3 regions of the Actinoplanes sp. 13 genome follow, and region 2 is predicted to be linked to each of the others. Evidence: riboswitches for the same ligand, from Rfam matches in the RefSeq annotation. Region 2 holds a riboswitch; each other region holds the start of a gene.
What was found. Region 2 has a riboswitch for cyclic di-AMP ahead of AC0NH5_RS19355 (C40 family peptidase). Riboswitches for the same ligand answer to the same signal wherever they lie in the genome.

Region 1: another riboswitch for cyclic di-AMP. It lies ahead of AC0NH5_RS23630 (coiled-coil domain-containing protein); the one in region 2 lies ahead of AC0NH5_RS19355 (C40 family peptidase).
Region 3: another riboswitch for cyclic di-AMP. It lies ahead of AC0NH5_RS33780 (transglycosylase family protein); the one in region 2 lies ahead of AC0NH5_RS19355 (C40 family peptidase).

Annotation. Positions count from the first base shown of each region.
Region 1 is NZ_JBVYOQ010000012.1:161,900-164,153, forward strand. It holds gene AC0NH5_RS23625 (coiled-coil domain-containing protein) at 1-372, opposite strand, end outside; cyclic di-AMP (ydaO/yuaA leader) riboswitch at 379-512, opposite strand; cyclic di-AMP (ydaO/yuaA leader) riboswitch at 719-856, shown strand; gene AC0NH5_RS23630 (coiled-coil domain-containing protein) at 855-1,880, shown strand; gene AC0NH5_RS23635 (ABC transporter ATP-binding protein) at 1,903-2,254, opposite strand, start outside.
Region 2 is NZ_JBVYOQ010000008.1:253,514-255,767, reverse strand. It holds gene AC0NH5_RS19355 (C40 family peptidase) at 131-946, opposite strand; cyclic di-AMP (ydaO/yuaA leader) riboswitch at 953-1,125, opposite strand; gene AC0NH5_RS19350 (MurT ligase domain-containing protein) at 1,521-2,254, shown strand, end outside.
Region 3 is NZ_JBVYOQ010000025.1:105,377-107,630, reverse strand. It holds gene menC (o-succinylbenzoate synthase) at 1-800, shown strand, start outside; cyclic di-AMP (ydaO/yuaA leader) riboswitch at 952-1,129, shown strand; gene AC0NH5_RS33780 (transglycosylase family protein) at 1,128-1,676, shown strand; gene AC0NH5_RS33775 (alpha/beta fold hydrolase) at 1,744-2,254, opposite strand, start outside.

The DNA of each region.
Region 1 (2,254 bases), on a different contig from region 2:
CGACGAGCTGGCGTTGAGCAGGAAGCCCATGGCACTCAGATTGCCGGTCTGGTATTGCTGCCGGGCGATCGAGTTGACCTCGGGAATCAGGACGTCACGCCGGCCCTCGGCTGCTTTGATGTCGGCGGCCAGCTTCTTCTGGTTCTTGCGGGACGCGGCGACGGCGCCCTTCGCGGCGACGTAGCGCCGGTTGGTCGCCTCCATCACGGCCGACAGGTCAGCACTGCCCTCCTCGTCGGCGTTGGGCGAGTTACTTCCCGGTGCCGCGGAAGCCGTGGTGCCGGTGAGCAACGTGACCGGGGCCACGAGGAACACGGCAGACACGAGCGGCGCCAGGGCGAGTATCAGCCACCGGCGGGGACTTGCGGTCATCAACAGTTCCTTCCGTGTCACCGCCGACCGAGTTAGCTGACGGGTTCGGGACGGAAGCAATCCCTACCGCAAACTGCGGATTCACCCCAGTGACCTGGTTCCCCGGCTCACCTTTCACGGCGATTGGGCGGCGGCCTGCCGGCAACTCGGGGGCGGTGCCGTCCTGGCAGGACCGAGAGGAGTTTACCTGAGATATCGCCGCGCATCAGGACCCACTGAGCTGCGAAAAGTGTTACCGCCTAACGACATTCCGTAATGGTGTCACGTGGTGTGTCCGCGCAATCGCAGCGAGTACGAGAACTGTCGATCTGTCGATGAAGTGGGTATGGTCGGACCGGTTCCCACCCGGGGACCGCCGCCTAATCGCCCGTTGCGGCGAGCCGGGGAACCATATTTCCTCCGGGGTGAATCCGCAGTTTGCGGTAGGGATTTCCTTCGTCCCGAACCCGTCAGCTAACCCGGCCGGCGGCCGACGGAAGGAAATGTCTGTGCAGGAACACACTGCGCGGCGACGATTGGCGGCGGTAATGGCGCTGCTCGTCGCCGTGTGCGGGCTGGTCATCGTGGCGACGCCGGCGTCCGCGGCCCCCGGTGACAACGGCGACGACGGCGAGGGCGGCTCGAAGTCGCTGATCACCCAACTCGAGGACGCCACCCGTGGCTTCGTGGATGCCAAGAACAAGTTGAAGAAGTCCAAGGAGCAGCAGACCAAGCTCTCCGCGGAGCTCAAGCGCCTGGAGGCGGCGATCGGGCCGCAGCAGCAGGCGCTCGACGAGATCGCGCAGCAGGCGTACACGACGGGCCGGATCGGCCCGATGTCCGCCCTGGTCACCGCCGCTTCGAGCGAGACCTTCCTGGACCGCGCCGAGGCCCTGGGCGTGATCGCGGCGCAGCAGAACGCCGCGATCGCCGATCTCAAGAAAACTCTCACCGACCGGCAGCGCGCCAAGATCGCCATCGACACGGCCATTCGTGACCAGCAGAAGCAGGTCACCGTGATGGCCAACAAGAAGACCCAGGCGGAGACCGCGCTGGCGAAGGCGAACCAGGGTCAGGACGCCGGTGATGCGCCGTCCTCCGGCGGCGGAGGCAGTGCCAAGGCCGAGCCGGGACCGACCGGCGGTGGCTGCTCCGAGAACGACCCGACCAGCGGCGGCTGTCTCACCCCGGCGACGCTGCACGCGATGAAGCAGGCGAAGGCGGCCGGCTTCACGCGGTTCGTGGCCTGCTGGCGCGAGCAGAACAGCGGTGAGCATCCGAAGGGCCGGGCCTGCGACTTCGCCGCCGACAAGAACGGCTTCGGCGGCGACGCCACGGGTTCCAGCAAGACCTACGGCGACAACCTGGCGGACTACTTCATCGCCAACGCCGACGAGCTGAACGTGCTCTACGTCATCTGGTACCGCCGGATCTGGCTGGCCAGCAGCGACCGGTGGAAGTCGTACAGCGGGGCGGGCGGCGACCCGTCCAGCGACCATACGAACCACGTCCACCTGTCGGTGAACTAGCAGGTTGCCGGGAGTACGAGCCCTACTTGCGCATGTAGGCCTCGTACTCCCGCATCACCTCGTCGGTCGGCCCGTCGGCCCGGATCAGGCCGGACTCCAGCCAGATGCTCCGGTCGCAGGTGTCCCGGATCGACTGCTCGCTGTGGCTGACCAGGAAGACCGTGCCGGCCTGGGCGCGCAGCTCACGGACCCGCGCCTCGCTGCGGCGGCGGAACTTGGCGTCACCGGTGGCCAGCGCCTCGTCGATCAGCAGGACGTCGTGCTGCTTCGCGGCGGCGATGGAGAACCGCAGGCGGGCGGCCATGCCGGACGAGTACGTCCGCATCGGCAGCGAGGAGAAGTCACCCCGCTCGTTGATGCCGGAGAACTCGATG
Region 2 (2,254 bases):
ACCCGAACCGGGCCACACCCCACAGGCGTGTCTGTTCCTTACTTGTCGCGGCGCTGCGGTCCCGCGCGGTGCCACCACACCGCCGCGGGAGGCAAGGATCGCACCTTACTTACTGCGCCGCTGTGCCACGTCAGGCGACGAGACGCCGCACGACGTAGTTCTTGCTCCACATCTTGTGCTTCCCGACCCGGGCGCCACTGTGCGGCGAGTCGTAGATGTACCCGTTCCCGGCGTAGATCCCGGCGTGATAGCCGTACGACCCGTTCCGGAACACGATCAGGTCACCGATCCGCTTGTTGCTCTTGGCGACCGCCTTGCCGTACTTCTGCTGCGAGTTCGCCTTGTGCGGCAGCGACTTGCCCGCCGCCTTCTTGTAGACGTACTTCGTGTAACCCGAGCAGTCGAACCGGCTCGGGCCGGACGCGCCGTACAGGTACAGAGCGCCCTTGTGCCTCTTCGCCTCCGCCAGGATCTTCGCGCCGCTGGCCTTCACGGTGATCTTGACCTTGGTCGTGGTCACCTGCTTGAAGCCGGACCCGGTGAAGACGGTACGGGTCCACGCCGTGTTCTTCGGCTTGGCGGCGAGCGTGACCGTCCCGTTCTGGTTCCGGACGGCCTCGGTGTCCCAGGTCCGCCATGCTCCGTTGCTGTAACCCTGGAGCCGGACGGTGCCCTTGGCGATCTTGCCGGTCCGCGGGTCGATGACCTTGGCGGTGACCTTGAGAGTGGAGCCCCACTTGACGCTCCGGGTGCTGGCCTTCGCGGACAGCTTGGGCGTCACCGTCGCCGCGGCCGCCGAGACGGCGGTGACCGGGGTGACACCGGCAGCGGAGGCGGCCGAAGTGGTCACCAGCTGTCCGGCGCAGAGGCAGAGGCCCAGGGAGAGTGCGACAGTGCCGGTGCCGGCCGACAGGCGGCGGCCCCGGCGCGAACTGTGTTCGCCCACGGTAGAGAGTTCCCTCCGGCACGCCTGCGAGGTTAGCTGTCGGGTTCGGGCGGGAAGGTTGCCCGGCCGCCGAGGCGGCTTCACCCCAAGGTCACCCCCTGGTGCGTCACGTGGAGCCGTGACGCGGGACGGACCGCTGTTGGGTCCCCCGTCCCTGCCCCCGAATGCCTTCATGTGTCTTCGGTACCGGGTGGTCGCGCCGTCCAGCTCGGGGCAGGGCTCGGCGTGAACCGAACCGGCGCGACCGGCGAGCGGTTGCTGCCGGCCCAACCTTGCTACCTGAACCGCGCCATGATCGTCACCGTGTGCATCCTCACGCTCGGTAATTGGCCACACTGCCCCTGTCCAGTTTGTTGCCACCGCGTGACAAATGCCGTTACCTCCTGGAGCTGACCGAATACGCGCCGTCTAAGGTTACGGGTGAAACAGAACACATAAAACGTCGCGGGAGAACCGGGAGCGTGACCAGCCCACCCGGACCGGCGAAAACGTCCGTGGAACGATGATCTTGACCGTCTGGCAACGTGGCGTGACTTTTGCTTCCGGTACCCTCGCTGGCGTGACGGACGGGAAGATGCCTCTCATCGCCAAGGTCGCGACCTCCGTGTCGAAGACCGCTGCGGCGCTCTCCAGGGCCGCGGGCCGCGGCGACGGCTCGGTGATCGGCGGCTGGATCGGCCTGAAGATCGATCCCGACCTGCTCAAGCACCTCGCCTCCGGCCGGGCCGTGGCGCTCGTCTCCGGCACCAACGGCAAGACCACCACGACCCGGTTCGCCGCGGCGGCAGTCGGCTATCTGGGCCGGGTCGCCACCAACTCCTTCGGCGCGAACATGCCCACCGGCCACACCTCGGCACTGGCGAAAGAGGGGCACACCCCGTTCGCCGTGCTGGAGGTGGACGAGCACTATCTCGCCCAGGTGATCGACGCCACCGATCCGCGGGTGGTGGCGCTGCTCAACCTCTCCCGGGACCAGCTCGACCGGGCCAAGGAGGTGGCGATGATGGCGCAGATGTGGCGGGTGGCGCTGGCGAACCACCCCGACATCCGGGTGGTGGCCAACGCCGACGACCCGATGGTCGTCTGGGCCGCGAGCAGCAGCCCGCAGGTCACCTGGTTCAGCGCCGGCCAGCGCTGGCTGGACGACTCGTTCGTCTGCCCGGAGAGCGGCCACCCGATCGAACGGGCAAACGGCGACTGGTGGTGCACCGGCTGCCCGCTGCGCCGCCCCCGGCCGCACTGGACGGTCGAGGACGAAGGCGTGATCGACCCGCGCGGCGACTGGCATCTGGTCAAGCTCCAGCTCCC
Region 3 (2,254 bases), on a different contig from region 2:
CCGGGTTCGACATGGCGGCCTGGGCGCTGTGGTCGGCGCGCGAGGGGGTGCCGCTGGCCCGGGCGCTCGGGGGCACCCGCACCCGGGTGGCGGCGGGCGTGTCCCTGGGCATCGAGCCGACCATCGATGATCTGCTCGCCCAGGTCGCTGCGCGCGTGGCGGAGGGCTATCGGCGCGTCAAGCTGAAGATCGCCCCGGGTTGGGACGTGGAACCGGTCCGCGCGGTCCGATCCGCTTTTCCGTCCGTGCCTGTGCACGTCGATGCGAATGGAGCCTATCGCGCTTCTGATTTCGCCGTCTTTCGTGAATTGGACCACTGCGGACTGCTGATGATCGAGCAGCCTTTCGCGCCGCGTGACTTTGTGACGCATGCCGCATTGCAGAAAACGGTGGACACGCCGATCTGCCTGGACGAGTCCCTCGAAGAGGTGGACGACGTGGTCACCGCGCTGCGGCTCGCAGCCGGCCGGATCCTGAATCTGAAGGTCTCCCGGATGGGTGGGCTCACCGCGGCGGTCCGCGCTCATGACCTCGCCCACTCGGAGGGTGTCCCGGTGTGGTGCGGCGGGATGCACGAGTTCGGCATCGGCCGGGCCGCGAACGTCGCCCTCAGTGCCCTGCCCGGCTTCACTCTTCCGTCCGACGTGTCCGGTTCTGATAAGTATTACGCCCGTGATGTCACCACGCGGCCGATTGTCTGTGTGGATGGTTTCGTCGACGTTCCGGCGGAGGCGGGGCTCGGCCGGGAGGCGGATCTGGAGTTCCTCTCGGCGCATACCGTCGATCACCTGAAGCTGTGAATCCGGCTTCTCGGGAATAAGCCGTTTTGCCCGGTGCTAACAAGATCAAAGCGGGCAAATATTGAGAAGGAAGTCACTATCCCGGGTGTAAAACTTGGCTTTCGGCGGCCCGACGTGGTTACCGTCGTGCCGTCCCGCAATGGCGGGCACCGTGGACGGACCGCCGAATCCCGCCGCCGGCCACGGACACGAAACTCAGGCGGGAGCGGGGGACCCAAGTTTTTCGGCGCGTGAATTGTCCGCGTCTCGGGGTGAAGCCGTATTTTTCCACGGCCGGGCCACTCTGCCCGAACCCGACAGCTCACCTCGTAGGCGTGGAGGAAATCCATGTCTCGTATCGGTAGACGAACGCGCCTTGCCCTCGGTCTGGCGACCGTGGCCGTGACCGGAGCGGGCGTCCTGCTCGGCCCGGCACCGGCCTCCGCGGCCCGCCAGGTCAACTGGGACGTTGTCGCCAAGTGTGAGTCCGGCGGCAGGTGGCACATCAACACCGGCAACGGGTATTACGGCGGCCTGCAGTTCAGCCGCAGCACCTGGCTGGCCAACGGTGGCGGCAAGTACGCCCCGACCGCCAACCGGGCCACCAAGGCCGAGCAGATCAAGGTCGCGAACAAGCTCTACAAGAAGCGGGGCCTCAAGCCCTGGCCGACGTGCGGCAAGAAGTCCGGCGTCTACAAGGCCACGAAGGCCGCGAAGAAGAAGGCCGTGGTCAAGCCCAGCGGCAAGGTCTACGTGGTCCGCTCGGGTGACACGCTCGCCTCGATCGCCAAGAAGTACAAGGTCAAGGGCGGTTGGCGGACGCTGTACCGGCTGAACACCGACCGGCTCGACAGCCCGAGCCTGATCTTCAAGGGTCAGCGCCTGCGCCTGGCCTGACCGTTCCCGCCCAGATCAGTGTGTGAAGTTCGGGCTCGAATCGAGCCCGAACTTCACACACCTGACGTCAAGCGCGGGCCAGCCACTCCAGGGCCGGGACCGCCTCGGTAGCCAGCACCGAGATGTGGCCGGCGCCGGCGACGATCCGCAACTCCGCCCCGGGGATGCGGTCGGCCAGCCAGCTGCTGTGCGAGCTCGGCACCACCGCGTCGGCGCCGCCGTGCACCAGCCGGACCGGCGCGGTGATCGTGGCCGGGTCGAAGCCCCACGGTCCGGCGTTCGCGAGGTCGTCGTCGATCAGCGGGGCCGGGCCGCCCGCCGTCGCGGGCTCCACCACGCTGCCGAACCAGCCCCAGTCGCCCTCCAGGGCCGTCCAGTCGTCCGGGGTGAAATCGGGTTCGCCGTCGCCCCCCGCCGCGTGGGCCTCCTTGGCCGCGCGCCCGGCGGCGGCCGCGCCCAGCGACGCCAGACCGGCGGGGCCCATGCCGGCGAACCAGTCGAGGCCGGTCGCGCCGAACGGGGCCAGACCGGAGATGCTGACCGCCGCAGTGACCCGGCCGGGCAGCAGCGCCGCGCAG